4 regions of the Azospirillum mesophilum genome follow, and region 3 is predicted to be linked to each of the others. Evidence: riboswitches for the same ligand, from Rfam matches in the RefSeq annotation. Region 3 holds a riboswitch; each other region holds the start of a gene.
The links. A riboswitch is a leader RNA that binds a small molecule or an ion and turns the genes downstream of it on or off. The one in region 3 is predicted to bind thiamine pyrophosphate.
Positions count from the first base shown of each region.

Region 1: it holds a riboswitch for thiamine pyrophosphate, as region 3 does, so the genes downstream of both, ACSVC7_RS14620 (ABC transporter ATP-binding protein) here and thiC (phosphomethylpyrimidine synthase ThiC) in region 3, are expected to answer to the same signal.
Region 2: it holds a riboswitch for thiamine pyrophosphate, as region 3 does, so the genes downstream of both, ACSVC7_RS06800 (LuxE/PaaK family acyltransferase) here and thiC (phosphomethylpyrimidine synthase ThiC) in region 3, are expected to answer to the same signal.
Region 4: it holds a riboswitch for thiamine pyrophosphate, as region 3 does, so the genes downstream of both, ACSVC7_RS26840 (ABC transporter substrate-binding protein) here and thiC (phosphomethylpyrimidine synthase ThiC) in region 3, are expected to answer to the same signal.

Region 1 is NZ_JBPXMQ020000013.1:97,675-102,263, forward strand. It holds gene ACSVC7_RS14610 (acetoin utilization protein AcuC) at 1-888, opposite strand, end outside; gene ACSVC7_RS14615 (DUF1194 domain-containing protein) at 1,101-1,829, shown strand; TPP riboswitch at 1,867-1,974, shown strand; gene ACSVC7_RS14620 (ABC transporter ATP-binding protein) at 1,968-2,729, shown strand; gene ACSVC7_RS14625 (ABC transporter permease) at 2,726-3,481, shown strand; gene ACSVC7_RS14630 (ABC transporter substrate-binding protein) at 3,492-4,436, shown strand; gene ACSVC7_RS14635 (universal stress protein) at 4,517-4,589, shown strand, end outside.
Region 2 is NZ_JBPXMQ020000004.1:184,889-189,477, reverse strand. It holds gene ACSVC7_RS06815 (non-ribosomal peptide synthetase) at 1-1,454, shown strand, start outside; gene ACSVC7_RS06810 (hypothetical protein) at 1,492-1,944, opposite strand; gene ACSVC7_RS06805 (hypothetical protein) at 2,227-2,385, shown strand; TPP riboswitch at 2,482-2,608, shown strand; gene ACSVC7_RS06800 (LuxE/PaaK family acyltransferase) at 2,703-3,794, shown strand; gene ACSVC7_RS06795 (acyl-CoA reductase) at 3,799-4,589, shown strand, end outside.
Region 3 is NZ_JBPXMQ020000022.1:87,355-91,943, reverse strand. It holds gene fdhF (formate dehydrogenase subunit alpha) at 1-1,060, shown strand, start outside; gene ACSVC7_RS20680 (IclR family transcriptional regulator) at 1,241-2,059, shown strand; TPP riboswitch at 2,397-2,507, shown strand; gene thiC (phosphomethylpyrimidine synthase ThiC) at 2,603-4,420, shown strand; gene oxlT (oxalate/formate MFS antiporter) at 4,459-4,589, opposite strand, start outside.
Region 4 is NZ_JBPXMQ020000042.1:5,510-10,098, reverse strand. It holds gene ACSVC7_RS26845 (methyl-accepting chemotaxis protein) at 1-1,833, opposite strand, end outside; TPP riboswitch at 2,053-2,150, shown strand; gene ACSVC7_RS26840 (ABC transporter substrate-binding protein) at 2,210-3,331, shown strand; gene ACSVC7_RS26835 (branched-chain amino acid ABC transporter permease) at 3,456-4,328, shown strand; gene ACSVC7_RS26830 (branched-chain amino acid ABC transporter ATP-binding protein/permease) at 4,408-4,589, shown strand, end outside.

The sequences.
Region 1 (4,589 bases), on a different contig from region 3:
CCCGCCGCCACCGACCACCAGCATGCGCGGGGCCAAGTCCATCAGCGCGCGCACGGCGCTCCACAGCGCTCCGTTGGACAGCTCCAGGCGGCTCAGCGGATCCTCGGACAGGGCGTCGGCCCCGGTCTGGACCACGACCACCTGCGGCCGGAACGCCCGGCCCAGCGGCAGGATGGCGTTCGCCATCAGGTAGGCCATTTCGGTGTCGTTGAAGCCCTGCGGCATCGGCAGGTTGCGCGCCATGCCGCCCGCCCGGTCCTCCGCCTTGCCGGTGAAGGGCCAGCGCCCGTCTTCGTGAACCGACAGGGTCAGTACGCGGTCGTCGTGGGCGAAGGCCTCCTCCACCCCGTCACCGTGATGGGCGTCCAGGTCCACGTAGTAGACACGCTCGAACCCGGCGTCGAGCAGAGCCAGGATGCCCAGCACCGGCGCGTTGATGTAGCAGAAGCCGCTGGCCCGGCCCGGACGGGCGTGGTGCGTGCCGCTGGCCGGGCTGTAGACGATTCCCGATTCCCGCCCGGCCAGCAGCTGTGCGCCGAGGATCGCCGCCCCCGCGCTGATCGCCGGGCGCCGATACATCTCCGGGAACACCGGATTTTCCAGCTTGCCGAGGTTGTAGCGCTCCCCCGTCTCCGCATCGACGCGCTGCGCCTGCTCGGCCCGTTGCAGGGCCGAGATGTAGTCGGGCGTGTGGAAGCGCGCCAGCTCGTCCGGCGTGGCCTGCGGACTGTCGAGATAGACGTCGTCCGGCAGCCAGCCCATGGCGCGGCTGAGGTCCATGGCGGTGGAGACGCGCGGGATGGCGAGCGGATGCTTCGGGCCGTAGCTGGAGCCCCGGTAGATCTCGCTGCCGATGAACAGGGGACGTGGTGAAGAGTTGTTGGACATGCGCAGGAGAGGTGGCGCGGCTAAGCAGATTTGTCCAGATCGGGCCACAGGCCCGGCCTGGACAAATCTGCGGACTCTATGGTTTTGCAGGATTTCCGAGCCCGCCCATGTGGGCGGAGTTCGGAAATCCTGCTTAGGCCATTCCGTCAACGCCCCCTTGCCGCGGTCCCGATCCGAACTCTCTTGTTTTGGAAACGCGCGGAGGGGGCGGCATGTTCGGGTACCGGCGTTGGGCGGGCATGATCGTGCTGATTCTGGCGGCGACCGCGGCCCGCGCCGAGGTGCCGGTCGATCTGGAACTGGTGCTGGCGGTGGACGTCTCCGGCAGCGTCGATCCGGAAGAAGCGCGGCTGCAACGGGACGGCTATGTCCAGGCCCTGACCAACCCCAAGGTCCAGGCGGCGATCCACGGCGGGCCGCTCGGCCGGATCGCGGTGATCTATGTGGAGTGGGCCGGCGACACGTTCCAAAGGATCGTCGTGCCTTGGACCCTTGTTGGCGATCCGGCGAGCGTCGATGCCCTCGCGTCCTCCGTCGCCGAATCGCCCATCGCGTCGGCGCAGTGGACCTCGATCAGCGGGGCCATCGACTATTGCGCCCGCCTCTTCGACGACAACGGATTCGAGGGCGCCCGGCGGGTCATCGACGTGTCCGGCGACGGGGTGAACAACCGGGGACGCCCGGTGGAATGGGCGCGGGACCAGGCGGTGTCCGCCGGGATCACCATCAACGGGTTGCCGATCCTGAACGACCGGCCGAACCCCTGGGGTGGGGCGGCGCCCATCGACCTTGACGGTTATTACCGCGACCATGTGATCGGCGGCCCCGGCGCCTTCCTGGTGCCCGCGATCAACTTCGAATCCTTCGCCGACGCCATCCTCAGCAAGCTGCTTCTGGAGATATCCGGGAGAACGCCGGATGTTGACGTGGCGGGGCGCTGACGCTTGCTCGCATCTCACCGACTTGTCATAGTCGCCAAACATCACTGGGGGGAGCCGATCGTCGGCTGAGAGGTCCCGAAACGGGGACGACCCCTGGAACCTGATCCGGATCATGCCGGCGAAGGGATCAGTGAGCCCATGAACGCACCCGTCCGTCCCGAAACGCTGCACCCGCCCCTGTCCGTGACCGTCACCGGCGCGCGGCTGACCTATGGCGGGACGGCGCTGTTCTCGGACCTCGCCCTCACCGTCGAGGCCGGCGTCACCACATGCCTGCTGGGGCCGAGCGGCGTCGGCAAGACCACGCTGCTGCGCATGGTCGCCGGCCTCGCCGACCCGGAGCCGCCGACTGCGATCACCGCCGGCGACGGGCAGCCCCTGCGCGGCCGCATCGCCTACATGGCGCAGCAGGACCTGCTCCTTCCCTGGCTGCCGGTGCTCGACAACGTTCTGCTGGGTGCCCGCCTGCGGCACGAGCGCCGCGCGCCGGGGGTGGTCGAGCGCGCCCGCGCGCTGCTCGATCAGGTGGGGCTCGGCGGGCGGGAACAGGACCGGCCCGCCACGCTGTCCGGCGGGCAACGGCAGCGCGTCGCCATCGCCCGCACCCTGATGGAAGACCGCCCGCTGGTCGTGATGGACGAGCCCTTCTCCGCGCTCGACGCCCTGACACGCCTGCGCTTGCAGGACCTGGCAGCGAAGGCCCTGGCCGGGCGAACGGTGCTGATGGTGACGCACGATCCGCTGGAAGCGCTCCGCCTCGGCCACCGCATCCACGTCATGACCGGCCGGCCGGCGACCATCGGCCCGGCGCTGGAGCCTCCCGGCCTGCCGCCCCGCCCCGTCGATGACCCGGCCTTGCTGGCGATGCAGGCGGAACTGCTGCGGAGGCTGGCGGGATGAGGCTCCTGCGCGCCCTCGTTACCGTCGCGGTGCTGCTCGGCCTTTGGCAAGCCCTTGTCATCACCACCGGCGTGCCCCGCTACATCCTCCCCGGACCGCTCGCCGTGGCGGACGCGCTGCAACGGCAGGCTCCCCTGCTGGTCCAGCATGGCGCGACGACGCTGGCCGAGATCCTGCTGGGGCTCGTGCTCGGCGTGCTGCTCGGCGCCGTCAGCGCCTTCATCCTGGCGAGCGTCCAGACCGCGCGGCGCTGGCTGATGCCGCTGCTGGTCGTCAGCCAGGCGATCCCGGTCTTCGCGCTGGCGCCGCTGCTCGTGCTGTGGCTCGGCTACGGCATGGCGTCGAAGGTCGCCATGGCGGTGCTGGTCATCTTCTTTCCCGTCACCACGACCCTGTTCGACGGTCTGCGCCGGACGGAGCCGGGCTGGCTGGACTTGGCCCAGACCATGGGCGCCTCGCGCTGGTCGGTGCTGTGGCACGTCCGGTTGCCGGCGGCCCTGCCCGCCTTCGGATCCGGCCTGCGGGTCGCGGCGGCCGTGGCGCCGATCGGCGCGGTGATCGGGGAGTGGGTCGGCTCCTCCTCCGGCCTTGGATACCTGATGCTGCACGCCAACGCCCGCATGCAGATCGACCTGCTGTTCGCGGCGCTGGCGGTGCTGGGCGTCATCGCCGTGGCGTTGTACGCCGCCGTGGACGCGCTGATCCGCCGGGCTCTGCCCTGGCAACCCGACACGCACCCTGCTGAGGAATAGGACCGACACCATGAAACGGACTTTCGCGGCGGCGGCGCTCGCCGCCGGCCTTCTGACAGCCCTTCCGGCCACGGCGCAGGACAAGCTGAGCGTCCTGCTCGACTGGTTCGTGAACCCTGACCACGCGCCGCTGGTCGTGGCGCAGGAGAAGGGCTTCTTCAAGGACGCCGGCCTGGACGTCACGCTGACCGCCCCCGCCGACCCCAACGACCCGCCGAAGCTGGTCGCCGCCGGGCAGGCCGACCTCGCCATCTCCTACCAGCCGCAGTTGCAGATCCAGGTCGGCGAAGGGCTGCCGCTGGTGCGCGTCGGCACGCTGGTCTCCACCCCGCTGAACTCGGTCGTCGTCCTGAAGGACGGCCCGGTGAAGGCGATCAAGGACCTGAAGGGCCGCAAGGTCGGCTTCTCGGTCGGCGGGTTCGAGGACGCGCTGCTGGGCGCCATGCTGGAGAAGAACGGGCTGACGCTGAAGGACGTGGAGCTGGTCAACGTCAACTTTTCCCTGTCGCCGGCGCTGCTGGCCGGTCAGGTGGACGCGGTGATCGGCGCCTTCCGGAACTTCGAACTGAACCAGATGGCCATCGAGAAGCACCCCGGCCAAGCCTTCTATCCGGAAGAAGAAGGCGTACCGGCCTACGACGAACTGATCGTCGTCGCGCACAAGGACAAGGTCGCCGGTGACGCCCGCATCGCGCGCTTCCTGGCGGCGGTCGAGCGCGCCACCCTCTACATCCTGAACCACCCGGAGGAGGCCCACGCCGCCTTCATCAAGGACCGGCCGGAACTGAACGATGAGCTGAACCGCCGCGCCTGGGCCGACACGCTGCCGCGCTTCTCCCACAGCCCGGCGGCGCTGGATTCCGCGCGGTATACGCGCTTCGCCGAGTTCCTGAAGGCGCGCGGCCTGATCAAGACGGTCGAGCCGGTCGAGCGCTACGCGGTGGTCGTGAAGTAACGGGTCCCCGTTGCCATCCGGCCCCGCCGGGCGTTACCTAATGGAAAAATCCATCGGGGCCGGAAACAGCGAGCGAGACCATGCCGATCAAGACCATTCTTCTGCACATGGCCAACGACGACCGGCACGCGGAGCGCCTTCAGGTCGCCGTCG
Region 2 (4,589 bases), on a different contig from region 3:
GCCGCGACCGGCAGCTGAAGATCCGCGGCCACCGGATCGAGCTGGGCCAGGTGGAGGCCGCGCTGCGCGCCACCGGGGCGGTGCGCCAGTGCGCGGTGCTGCCCGACGCGGACGGCGCCGCCGCGCGCCAGCTCGTCGCCTGTGCCGTCCCCACCCCGGAGGAGCCGCGCGACGAGCAGGCCCGCCACCGGCTGCTGCGCCGGCTGGAGCGCGCCCTGCCCGCCCACATGGTGCCGGGTCGCCTGCTGTTCCTGGACGCGCTGCCGCTGACCGCGAACGGCAAGCTGGACGTGAAGGCCCTGCGCTCCTTGGCTGGGGATGAGAGCAAGCCGGACGGCACCCCCGCGGAGCCGCGCGACCTCGTGGAGTTGGACCTCGCCCGCATCTGGGCGGAGGTGCTGGAGCTGCCGCGCGTCGGCATCACCGACGACTTCTTCCAGCTGGGCGGCCATTCGCTGCTGGCCGTGCGGCTGGCCGGGCGCATCCAGGAGCGGTTCAAACGCCGCATCTCGCTCGCCACGCTCTTCACCTGCCCGACCATCGAAAAGCTGGCGGAAAACCTGCGCGCCTCGTCCGCCGGGGCCGAGATCCCCGTCCTCGTCCCGATCCGCCCCGCCGTCGCGCAAGTTGCCAAGCCGCCCCTGTTCCTGCTGCCGGGGGCGGGCGGCAACGTGCTGTACTTCTCCGCCCTCTGCCGGATGCTGGACGCGGACCAGCCCTGCTACGGCCTCCAGGCGCTGGGCATGGATGACGGCAGCCCGGTGCCGACCCGGATCGAGGAGATCGCCGCCCGCTACGTCGCCATCATCCGCCGCGACGCCCAGCCGGAGGGGCCGTACCGCCTCGCCGGCCATTCCTTCGGCGCGCTGGTCGGGTTCGAGATGGCGCGGCAGCTCCAGCGCCAGGGGCAGGAGGTCGCCTTCCTCGGCCTGATCGACAACGCCGCCCCGGCGGTGGAGGGCCGAAGCCCTGACAGCCAGAAGCATGAGGGCTGGACGCACGGCGACTGGCTGCGCCACATCGGCCTGCGCATCGGCAAGCTGTTCCGCACGCGCATCGACCTGGGTGACGGCTTCGACGCGCTGGATCCGGACGCGCAGACCGCGCACCTGATCGACCGCATCATCGCCGCCCGCCTGCTGCCCGCGGCGCTGGACAAGGCGCATTTCGCCCGCTTCATCGACATCTACAAGGCCAACGTCGTCGCGGCGTCCCGCTACCGCCCGGACCCGCTCGACCGGCCGGCCGGCGTGGTGCTATTCCGGGCGGCGGACGAGGACGCGGAGCTGTCGCGCGACGACCGGGCTGCCGGGCCGGACCTGGGCTGGTCGCCCTACGTCCCCGGCCCGCTGCCGGTGGTCGCCACGCCCGGCACGCACCTGACCATGTTCCTGGAACCGCAGGTGGATGGGCTGGCCGAGCGCATGAACGATGCCCTGCGGCGTCTGCGTTGATCCTGGCTGGGGTAACCCTGGCTGGCCGGGCGGCGGGTCAGCCCATCGCGCGCCGGGGAACCTCCGGGCCGCGCGATCCTGGGCGCGCCCGTTCCGCCGTGTCCGTCGCGGTGGTGTTCACATTCCGGGCCACCGCCGACAGGCAGTCGGACATGCTCTGCAGGTCCTCTGCGACGCGCTGGCTGCATCCGGAGAGCCATTCGTTGAGCGCCGCGCCCTGGGCGCCTGGATCGCCGGCGGCGGACATCCGCTCGACCACCGCCAGCGCGCCCTCCAGGTCCGCGCGACGGCGCCGCATCCAGCCCTCGTTGAAGCGCTCCATCGCGGCGAGCGCCTGCATCTGCGATGTCAGCCAGAGCCGGGACTGGTCCAGCATGGCCTGCTGGAAGGGGGCCTGCTGAAGGGGAGTCTGCTGGAAGGGGAACAGCGGGAAGGACATCCAGCTTTTCAAAAGGCTGTCCAGGTCCGGCGCCGTCTGGGTGGCCTTCATCGACGTTCTCCCTTCGCTTCCTGCCGCGTTTGGGTTTTTCCGTTCGAAATACCGCATCCGTGCAGGACGGCGCGGACCCCGGAACGGCGGGACGGCCCGGCCGTTATGCAGAGGTGCTTCGGCGTCGCGCGCCCAGACGGCGCACGGCTTTCGCTCCTCGGAAAACGGGTTCCAAGGTCGGCCATGTTTGCTTGGACTTTTAGCACGTACTCGACGATGTGGTGTCTGCTCTCTTGGACGGCCGCGTACCACTGCGGAGCGAGCAGCATCTCTAATTGGTCTGTGGGGCGCGCCGCCGACGCCCCGGACGGCGCGGTCGAACCCGCCGGCGGCGCCGTCGCCAGCGCGGTCGTCGTCGCCTTCCCCACGGCCCGGATCCGGCGCGCCCGGTCCACTCCCGCCCTTCGGCAGTCCTGCGAGGTCATCGCCTTGCGGCGGTGACCCGGAGGAGGCGTTCAGCCCTCTCCCGCCCCTCCACGCCGGCCCGTGCATCTCCGCGTATTCTTGACAGGGCGTGAGCCGGTCCCCTACGCTGACCCCCGTTCCCTGGGGTGCCTCGTTAGGAGGCTGAGACTCCGCCGGTCCGGATCCGTCCGGGTAACGCGGTGACCCAACGAACCTGATCCGGGTCATGCCGGCGTAGGGATGTGGGACATCGGGCTGTGCTGCGCCCCTTTTTCCGTCCTGACACCTGTGATCCGACCGCCGGATTCCGTGCGCTTTGATATTCCGCGCGCTTTGACAGGGTGTGCCTGGACGTGACCGAAGCCCTCAACAGTGAAGCCAAAATCGTCGACGATCTTCTGGCTTTCATCGCCGCCGACGGCGCGAGCGAGGATGATTTCAACCGCCTCGCGCTGGCTGTCTTCGCCCACCAGTTCGAACACAACCTGCCCTACCGGCGCTTCGCCACGCAGCGCGGCAAGACCGTCCGCACGGTTCGGAGCTGGCGCGAGATCCCGGCCGTGCCGATCAGCGCCTTCAAGGATCTCGCCCTGACTTGCCGTCCGCCCGAGGAGTGCGAGCGGGTCTTCATGACCAGCGGCACGACGCGCGGCGTGCGGGGGAAGAGCCACCATCCGACGCTGGCCGTCTACGACCGGTCGATGATCGTGAACTTTCGCCACCGCTTCATGCAGGGGCGGGAGCGGATGCGCATGGGCATCCTGTTTCCGACCGAGGAGGCGATGCCGAACTCCTCCCTGGCGCATTATCTGGCGCTGGCGCTGCGCGAATTCGGGACGGAGGGCAGCCGTTACCTGATCGGCGACGACGGGCTGGACGTCGCCGCCGTGACCGCCGACCTGACGCGGGCCGAGGCCACCGGCGAGCCCTACGCCCTGCTTGGCGCCAGCTACAGCTTCGTGCATCTGATGGACGCCCTGCGCGCCGAGGGCCGGACCTTCCGCCTTCCGGAAGGCAGCCGCATCCTGGACACCGGCGGCTTCAAGGGCCAGTCGCGGGAGATGGAGGCGGACGCCTTCTACGACCAGCTCTCCACCACCTTCGGGGTGCCGCGCCGCGCCTGCATCAACATGTACGGCATGACGGAGCTGAGCACCCAGTTCTACGATTGGGGCAACGAGGTGTGCCCATCCGTGAAGTCGGGGCCGCACTGGATCCGCAGCCGCGTGGTGAACCCGCTGACGGGGGCGGAGGTGCCGCGCGGGACCGTCGGTGTCCTCGTCCACCACGATCTGGCGCATTTCAACTGCGCCTCGGCCATCCTGACGGAGGATGCGGGGATCGAGGTGGACGGCGGCTTCCGCCTGCTCGGCCGGGCCGACGGGGCCGACGCCAAGGGATGCTCGATGGCGGTCGAGGAGTTCCTGAAAGCCGCGCGGGTGTAAGCCGATGATGAGGGAGGTCGCCGGATATCTGCCGGGCTTGCCCACCGACCGGGTGGACTGGCGGACGCTGACCTTCCGGCGCGGGGACGACGCGGTCGAGGTGGCCGTCCCCGTCCTGACCGACGCGCAGGTCGCCGAGGTCGCCGACCGGGTGCGGGAGGCCGCCCGCCGCCATCTCAAGACCCGGACCGTCGCCGAAATCGCCGCGACCATCGACCGCGCCGTCGCCCGCCTGCTCGACCGCGACGATCCCTGGCGGCGGAAGGCGGAACGGCTGCTGCCGCTGGTCACCGGCTATGATGCGGAGATGGTCCGGCTGGGCCTCACCGGCTATCTGAAGACCTTCCGCCTGCCGGAACTGCGCAAGTTCCTGGCGGAGGACTTCGCCAACCCGCAGATCCTCGACGATTTCCAGCCCATGCCCAAGGGCGGCTTCGCCAAGGCCCACGGGCCGGACCTGCTGCTGCACGTCTGGGCCGGCAACGTGCCGGGCCTGCCGCTGTGCAGCCTGATCTCCGGCCTGCTGGTCAAGGCCGGCACGATCGGCAAGCTGCCGAGCGCCGAGCCGCTGTTCGCGGGCTGGTTCGCGCGGATCCTGGCGGAGATCGACCCGCAACTCGCCGACTGCATGGCCATCGTCTGGTGGAAGGGCGGCGACGAGGTGCAGGAGCGGGCGTGGCTGGCCCAGGCGGACACGGCCGTCGCCTACGGCGGCAACGACGTGCTGGAGGCGATCCGCGGCCGGGTGCCGATCACCACGCGCTTCCTGCCCTTTGGGCACAAGATCAGCTTCGG
Region 3 (4,589 bases):
CGGCCAGAACAACGTGCAGGGCGCGTCGGACGCCGGCCTGATCCCGATGATGTACCCGGACTACCAGCCGGTGGACGACCCGAAGATCCACGCCTTCTACGAGGATCTCTGGCAGACCAAGCTGGACACCAAGCGCGGCCTGACCGTCGTGGAGATCATGGACGCGATCCACGCTGGCAAGGTGCGGGGCATGTACATCATGGGCGAGAACCCGGCCATGTCCGACCCCGACGTGCAGCACGCCCGCGAGGCTCTGTCCGAGCTTGACCATCTGGTGGTGCAGGACCTGTTCCTGACCGAGACGGCCAAATACGCCGACGTGGTGCTGCCGGCTTCCGCCTGGCCGGAGAAGACCGGCACGGTGACCAACACCAACCGTCAGGTGCAGCTCGGCCGTCAGGCCCTGCCGCCGCCGGGTGAGGCCCGCCAGGATCTGTGGATCGTCAACGCGATGGCGCGCGGACTGGGGCTGGACTGGAACTACGAGCACCCGCGCGACGTGTTCGCGGAGATGAAGAAGGCGATGCCCTCGCTGGACAACATCACCTGGGACCGTCTGGAGCGCGAAGGCTCCGTCACCTATCCCAGCCTGTCGGAGGATGATCCGGGGCAGGAGATCGTGTTCGGCGATGGCTTCCCGACCGCGAGCGGTCGCGGCCGCCTCGTCCCCGCCGACGTGATCCCGCCGGCCGAGGAACCGGACGCCGAGTTCCCGATGGTGGTCACCACCGGCCGCCAGCTGGAGCACTGGCACACCGGCTCCATGACCCGGCGTGCCCAGGTGCTCGACGACCTGGAGCCGGAAGCGGTCGCCTACATGAGCCCGGCGGACCTGCGCCGTCTGGGCGTCGCGGCGGGCGCCATGGTGAAGGTCACCACCCGGCGCGGCGCCATCGAGCTGAAGGCGCGGTCCGACTACGGCGTCCCGTCGGGTCTGGTGTTCGTGCCCTTCTGCTACGCCGAGGCGGCGGCCAACGTGCTGACCAACCCGAAGCTCGATCCCTACGGGAAGATCCCGGAGTTCAAGTTCTCCGCGGCGAGGATCGAGCCGGCGGCGTAAGGGCGGTTTGCCCCCTCCCTAACCCTCCCCCGCTCACGCGGTGGAGGGGACTAGATCTCCCTCTCCTGCGAAGCGGGGGAGGGAAGGGGCCCACGGCAAAGCCGTGGGAAGGGTGGGGGCAAAACCACCCAGAACAATGCGGCACGCCAAAAGTGCCGAAGCATCGAGAGGGATGGGACCATGAAGACGCAAGCGCAGGCCAGCGGCCCGGAGACGGCCGATCGCGCGGCGAAGGGAAACCTCGTCCAATCGCTGTCGCGCGCCCTGAACATCCTGACCATTCTCGGCCAGTCGGACGGCCCGATGAGCCTCACCGCCGTGGCGGAAGCGGCGGATCTGTCGCCCTCCACCACGCACCGGCTGCTGACCACCCTGCAGGAGGAGCGCTACGTCCGCTTCGACCAGGGCAAGCGCGGCTGGGCCGTGGGGGTGCAGGCCTATATGACCGGCTCCGGCTTCCTGAAGACGCGCAGCCTCCTCGACGTCGCCCGGCCGCGCATGCGCCGGCTGATGGAGGAAACCAGCGAGGTCGTGAACCTCGCGGTGGAGGAGAACGGGGAGGCCATCTACCTGCACCGCATCGGCGGCGCCCGCGTCGCCCAGGCGGCGCTGCCGGTCACGGAACGCACGCTGCTGCACTGCTCCGCCGTCGGCAAGGCGCTGCTGGCGGGCATGCCGGACGCCCGCATCCAGACGATCCTGAACCAGCGCGGCATGCGCCAGTTCACCCGCACCACCGTGTCCTCCCTGCCGGAACTGCACCGTGAACTGACGCTGACGCGCAATCGCGGCTACGCCGTCGATCAGGAGGAGCGGGTGAACGGCATGCACTGTGTCGCCGCCCCCATCTACGACGAGAACGCCCACGTCATCGGAGCCCTGTCGCTGTCGAGCACGTCTCGCCGCATCGACAACGCCCGCGTGACGGCCTTCGGCGAAATGGTGAAACGCACAGCCGCCGCGGTCACCGCGGAGATTGGAGGTCGCGTGCCGGTTTGAGCGGCGAACGCTTTGATTGTCAGTTCACGTAGTGCTCCCAGAAAATGAACTGACCGCGTCGGCAACGGCGCGGTCTTTTTTTACTTCAATGTTTGCTTTTCCGCAGCGTGGAAAACCACCGTTGATGCTTTGCGTTCCCGGATATGTTTGGGCAATATTGGAGATGCAAAGGGTGCTTCACCCTCTGTAACGGGCGGGTTGTTGCTTCGCATTTTTTGCGAACCTCTCGGATACTGGCCGTGCTGGCGACAGCACGGCCAATTTTTTTGGTTTGCGGGCCGAACATACCCACATTCAAACTGTCGTTGACAGCGCCCTGCGCCGACCGTAAGCATGGCGATGTTCCAAGGGGAGCCCCCGATACGGGGCTGAGATGACGCCGTAGAGCGCGAACCCTTTGAACCTGATCCGGGTCGTACCGGCGTAGGGACAGGAACAAGCGGACCGTCGGAATCACACGCCCGAAAAAGGCGGATGGACGGGTCCGTTCTGCCGCTCCGTCACACCCGGATCTCCACGATCGGAATGCGATGGAGATCCAAGATGCCCGACACTCTTTCCCTCGACAATTTCACCGTCACGACCGGCCCGCTGCCGTCGTCGCGCAAGGTCCATCTCCCCGGCGAGCGGACGCCCGACCTGCGCGTCGCCATGCGCGAGATCGACGTGGGCGGCGGCGAGGCGCCGGTGCGCGTCTACGACACCTCCGGTCCCTACAGCGACCCGGCGGTCGCCATCGACATCCGCCGCGGCCTGCCGGAGCTGCGTCGCGCCTGGATTGAGGCGCGCGGCGATGTGGAGGCCTATGACGGCCGCGCGATCCGTCCGGAGGACGACGGGCTGCGCGTGGGCGAGGCGCGCGCCGTCCCGGTGTTCGACCGCGCCGGCCGCCGGCCGCTGCGCGCCAAGCCGGGCAAAACGGTCACGCAGATGGCCTACGCCCGCGCCGGCATCGTCACGCCGGAGATGGAATACATCGCCGTGCGCGAGAACCTGGGCCGCCAGCGCCTCGCGGAAGCCGCTGCCCGCGACGGCGAGAGCTTCGGCGCGTCCATCCCCGATCATGTGACCCCGGAGTTCGTGCGCGACGAGGTGGCGCGCGGGCGAGCCATCATCCCGGCCAACATCAACCACCCGGAAGCGGAGCCGATGATCATCGGCCGCAACTTCCTCACCAAGATCAACGCGAACATCGGCAACTCCGCCGTCGCGTCCTCGGTGGGGGAGGAGGTGGACAAGATGGTCTGGTCCATCCGCTGGGGTGCGGACACCGTCATGGACCTGTCCACCGGCCGCAACATCCACACGACCCGTGAATGGATCCTGCGCAACAGCCCCGTGCCCATCGGGACCGTGCCGATCTACCAGGCGCTGGAGAAGGTCAACGGCAAGGCCGAGGACCTGACCTGGGAGATCTTCCGCGACACGCTGATCGAACAGGCGGAGCAGGGCGTCGACTACTTCACGATCCACGCCGGCATCCGCTTGGCGCACATCCCGCTGACCGCGAAGCGCACCACAGGCATCGTGTCGCGCGGCGGCTCCATCATGGCGAAATGGTGCCTCGCCCACCACCGCGAGAGCTTCCTCTACGAGCGGTTCGAGGAGATCTGCGAGATCATGAAGGCGTACGACGTCGCCTTCTCGCTGGGCGACGGGCTGCGCCCCGGCTCCATCGCCGATGCCAACGATGCCGCGCAGTTCGCGGAGCTGGAGACGCTGGGCGAACTGACCAAGATCGCCTGGAAGCACGATGTGCAGGTGATGATCGAAGGCCCCGGCCATGTGCCCATGCACAAGATCAAGGCCAACGTGGACAAGCAGCTGGCGCTGTGCGCGGAAGCGCCCTTCTACACGCTTGGGCCGCTGACCACCGACATCGCGCCGGGCTACGACCACATCACCAGCGCCATTGGTGCCGCGATGATCGGCTGGTTCGGCACGGCGATGCTCTGCTACGTCACCCCGAAGGAGCATCTGGGCCTGCCGGACCGCGACGACGTGAAGGTGGGCGTGGTGACCTACAAGATCGCCGCCCACGCCGCCGACCTCGCCAAGGGCCATCCGGGAGCCCAGGAACGCGACGACGCCTTGTCGCGGGCGCGGTTCGAGTTCCGCTGGCGCGACCAGTTCCACCTGTCGCTCGACCCCGAGACGGCGGAGCGCTTCCACGACCAGACCCTGCCGGCCGACGGCGCGAAGGTCGCCCATTTCTGCTCGATGTGCGGGCCGAAATTCTGCTCGATGAAGATCACGCAGGAGGTGCGGGACTACGCCAACTCCGGCATGGCGCAGATGTCCGAAAGCTTCCGCAAGGGCGGGAGCGAAATCTACCTGCCGGACGGGCAGGCGGCGGACTGAAACGGGAAGCCCTCTCCCCACCGGGAGAGGGCTCTCTCTCACTCGGCGGAAAGAGCCGCCACGGGCTCCGCCCTTCGGGCTTTCTCCGCATAGCGCGCCCGCATGGGCCGCAGCACGAACAGCGCCAGGAAGGCGGCGAGCGCGTTGACCACCGCCGCCAGGAAGAACA
Region 4 (4,589 bases), on a different contig from region 3:
CAGCAGCCGGTCGCTCAGCTCCGTGAAGGGGGTGGTGAACTGCTGCGGGTCGGTGCCGGGAACCGGCTCGTAGTCGGCGGAGAAAAGGGCATCCACGCTGGTCTGCCCGCGGTCGACCGCCTCGTCGAACAGGGCGCCGATGGCCTTGGCGGTCTGCTGCGCCAGGGTCACCAGCTCCGCGTCGGCGGCGTTCCAGCGGCCCAGCGCCTCCTTGAGCCGTGTCGCGAAGTCCGGGGCCAGAGGGTCGAAGCGCACATGGGCGATGTCGCGTTCGGTCGCCACGATGGTGCCGGTGGTGCGGCCCACGCCTTCGATGTCCAGGCGGATGGCGTAGCCGTCGGCGCTGGCGAGCTGCACCTCGCGCACCTGGCAGCCGCCCATCGAGATGTTGTCGAGCCGGCTCTGGAAGGTCAGCCCGTCCACCTCCACGCGGGCACCGATGTCCACGGCGACGCGGTCCTCGCGGCGGCGGTTGCCGAAGCGGGTGCCGCGCAGCGACGCCGTCACACGCCGCTTGATGCCGAAGATCTGCCGCACCAGTCCGGTGGCGTTCTCCCACAGCTCGCTCGCCTTCTTCGTCGAGCGCTCGGCGGCCTGGGCGACCTTCTCGATGCTCTCGTGGACGTTTTGCATGCTGGTGGCCATCTCGTCGGCGTTGTCCGCGATGTCGCGGGTGACGACGGCCTGTTCGGCGACGGATTCGGTGATGGAGGCGATGTCGTCGGTCACCGCCGTGACGCGGCCCGCGACCGCCTCGATGGCGGTGACGGTCTGGTTGATGGAGGCCTGCATCGCCTCGATCTGGGTGCGGATGTCGCCGGTGGCGTTGCTGGTCTGGTCGGCGAGCGTCTTCACCTCGTTCGCGACGACCGCGAAACCCTTTCCGGCGTCGCCGGCCCGCGCCGCCTCGATGGAGGCGTTCAGCGCCAGAAGGCGGGTTTCCTTGGAGATGCGTTCGATCAGCGTGACGACGCTGCCGATACGCTCCGACGCGGCGGCCAGGGTGTGGGCGTAGGCTTGCGCCTCCTGCGAGCGGTCGGAGGCCCCGCGGGAGCTTTCGGTCGCGTGCTCCACCTTGGCGGTGATGTCCGCGAAGGATTCCGACAGTCCGCGCGCGGCCAGGGCGATCAGGCGGGCGTTCATGTTGGTCTGTTCGGACGCCTCGGTGACGTGCTCGCCCTCCGTCGCCACCTTGTTGGCCGCACCCAGCACCTCGTCGGCGGCGCCCTCCATGCTGGCGGCGTTGTGACGGACGAGATCCACGGCCTCGCTCAGCTCGCGCTCGAAGCCCTCCGCGAACTCCTCCATTTCCGCCGTCATGTCGGAGCTGGTGGCGGCGTGGTGGTAGACGGACAGCGCCAGCTCCGCCTCCATCAGCACGCCGCGGATCAGCACGCCGACCTCCGCCGCCGCGCGGTTGCGGTCGAAACGGTGCGCGCGGATCACATGGGCGGCCATGCGCTCCAGCAGCATGGAGTAGCCGGCCATGTAGAATTTCGGATCCAGCCCGACCTTCTGGTGCGTGCGGCCCAGCCTGCGGACGCGCTCCAGATAGGCGGAATCGAAGTTGGCGGCGAAGAAGGCGTCCCACTGCGCGCGGTGAAGGCGCTGGATGGCGGCAATGCGCTCGGGATCGGACAGCAGGGCCGCGGTGCCCGGCTGGCCGGCCATGAATTGGTAAAAGGAGGTAATCGACGCGTCGAGGACGGGGCCGAGCGCCGGTCCCAGGCTACGCAGCATCTCTTCCGTGCGCGCGTCGATCCGCCAAAGTTCGCGGTCCAGCTCCGTCGCCTCGGACTGCGGAGTTGGCGCAGCGGCTGCGGTGGGATGCATCAGGCGTCCTCTTTGGCGACGAAGCGGTTGTTCTGTCTCGTCCAATTGGTAAACCAAAGTTCAGCGATTTGCATCCCGGACGTTGGTGAAAACTTTCACGACCTATGCGGGCGACCAATTGCCGCAGGATGGATTGTTGCCTTTCCGCGCCTGGGCCGCGCGTTGCGGTTTCTTGAGTTGGCGTTTCTTGACAGGGGCAGGGCGGGGCGACACTGTGCGGGCCTACGGCTGGGGTGCCCGCTGCGACGCGGGCTGAGACAACACCCATCGAACCTGATCTGGGTCATGCCAGCGAAGGGAGCCGACCGTTCGAGGCACCGCCCCCAAAGGCTCCCGCCCTCGCACGGCTCCCCGCCGGCCAGGAGGAGACACATCCATGCGGCGGCTGCTTCCAATCATTCTGGGTCTGGCGATCACGGCGACGGGAACCGTTCGGGCGGAGACCGCGTCGGTGCCGGTTCTGGTGCCGCTGACCGGGTTCCTGTCGCTGGAAGGGACCAGCCAGCGCAACGGGGCGGTGCTGGCGCTGAAGCAGGCGCCGGCCGGTGTGACCGTCCAGTCGGAGGTGATCGACACCGGAACCTCGCCGGAGGCCGCCGTCACGGCGCTGGAGCGGGCGGCCGGCGGCCCGGTCACGGCGGTGGTGGCGAGCATGCTCGGCACGCAGATGCTGGCGATGCTGCCGCTGGCCGCCGACTACAAGCTGCCGCTGATCACCGTCTCCGGCACGGCCAGCATCACCGAGCAGGGCAACCCCTGGGTCTTCCGATTCTTCCCCGGCGACGCCGTGACCAAGGCGGCGCACGCCCGCTATGTGGTGGAGGAACTGGGCCGCAAGCGCCCGGCGCTGATCTACCAGACCACCGCCTACGGGCAGAGCGGCAAGGCGCACCTGATCGAGGCGTTCAAGGCCCTCGGCGTCGCGCCGGTGTTCGAGGAGGGGGTGGACCCTGCCGCCAAGGATCTGCTGCCGGTGCTGACCAAGGCGCTGGCCGCCAAGCCGGACGTGCTGGTCCTGCACCTGCATTCCGGCCCGACCGCGCTGTTCATCCGTCAGGCCGCCGCGAACGGCGTGGACATTCCCATCGTCGCCGGCTCCGCCATGCACCAGCCGAGCACCGCGGCCCTGCTGGAGCCCGCCGAACTGAAGGGCGTGTGCGCGGAGACCGCCGCCTCGCCCATCTCCGGCGGGAGCCCGGAGGTGGAGACCTTCACCGCCGCCTACCGCAGCGCCTTCAACGCGGAGCCCGACGCCTTCGCGCTCGGCCAGTATGACGGCACCCGCATGGTGCTGGAGGCCGTCAAGGCCGGCGCCCGGACGACGGAGGAGGTGCGCAAGGCGCTGTCGGAGGGGACTTACCGGGGGCTGGCGATGACCTACCGGTCGGACGGCAAGGGCAACATGGCCCATTCGGCGGTGATCGTCTGCTACGACGGCGCCTCGCGCGTGCCGGCGATCGTCAAGCGGTACGACAACGTGACGGGTGTGGTGAAGTGAGGCCGAGGGGAGGCTTTTGCCCCCTCCCTAACCCTCCCCCGCGTCGCGGTGGAGGGAATTTGAGCGCGTGCCCAGGCTCCTTCTCCCGCGTGAGCGGGGGAGGGTCGGGGAGGGGGCAAAGGCCTTGATCACCCTGCAACTCCTCGTCAACGGGATTGCCCTCGGCGCCGCCTACGCGCTGGTCGCGTTGGGCTTCGTGCTGGTGCTGAACGCCACGTCGGCGGTGAACTTCGCGCAGGGGGACCTTGTGATGGCAGGTGGGATGCTGGCGGTCGCGCTGGCGCCTTACCTGCCCGTGCCGGGGATCGCGCTTCTGCCGGTGGTGCTCCTTCTTATGGCGGCGCTGGGGCTTGTGCTGGCGTTCGCGGCCTATCTGCCCTTGCGGGGGCGGCCGCCGGTGACGGTCTTCATCAGCACCATCGCCGCCGGGATTATTTTGCAGAACGGGGCGTCGGTGCTGTTCGGACCGGAGCCGCGCGCGGCGGCGCCGCTGTTCTCCGGTGGGACGGTCCAAATCGGCGGGCTGGTGGTGGCGGAGCAGTCGCTGGCCATTATCGCCGTGGCGGCGCTGCTGATCGGGGCGCAGCAGTGGGTGTTCGGGCGGACTCAACTCGGCCGCCGGCTGCGCGCCACGGCGCAGGACCCGGAGATGGCGCGCGCTTGCGGCGTCCCGGTGACCGCGATGGTCCTGGTGACCTTCGCGCTGGGCACGGCCTACGCCGGGGCGGCGGGGCTGCTGCTCGCCAACCGCTATTTCGTCACGCCGACGGCGGGCGGCGACCTGATCCTGAAGGCCTACATCGCCGTGACCATCGGCGGCTGGGGATCGGTGCCGGGCGCCGTGGTCGGCGCGCTGCTGATCGCGCTGTTCGAGGTGGGGGTGTCGTCGGTGCTGTCCTACCCGGTGGCGCTGGGGATGCTCTACGCGACGCTGCTGGTGATCCTGGTCGCCCGCCCGCAGGGGCTGTTCGGGGAGGCGGCGCGACGTCGTGCGTGAGGTGCGGAAACTGTCGGCGCTTGCCCCCTCCCTAACCCTCCCCCGCTTCGCAGGGGAAGGGATTTTGGTGCTGGGGGTGGTGGCTTACGCGGTCCTGTACGCCTCGCCCTATGGGCTGCGGGTGCTGACGGTGGCGGGGGTCTATGCGCTGGCGGCCATCGGGTTCCAGCTGGTGTTCGGGCTGGGGGGAGCGCTGTCGCTGGCTCATGGGGCGTTCTTCGGGCTGGGGGCTTACGCCACGGGCATCCTGGGCAGCCAGTG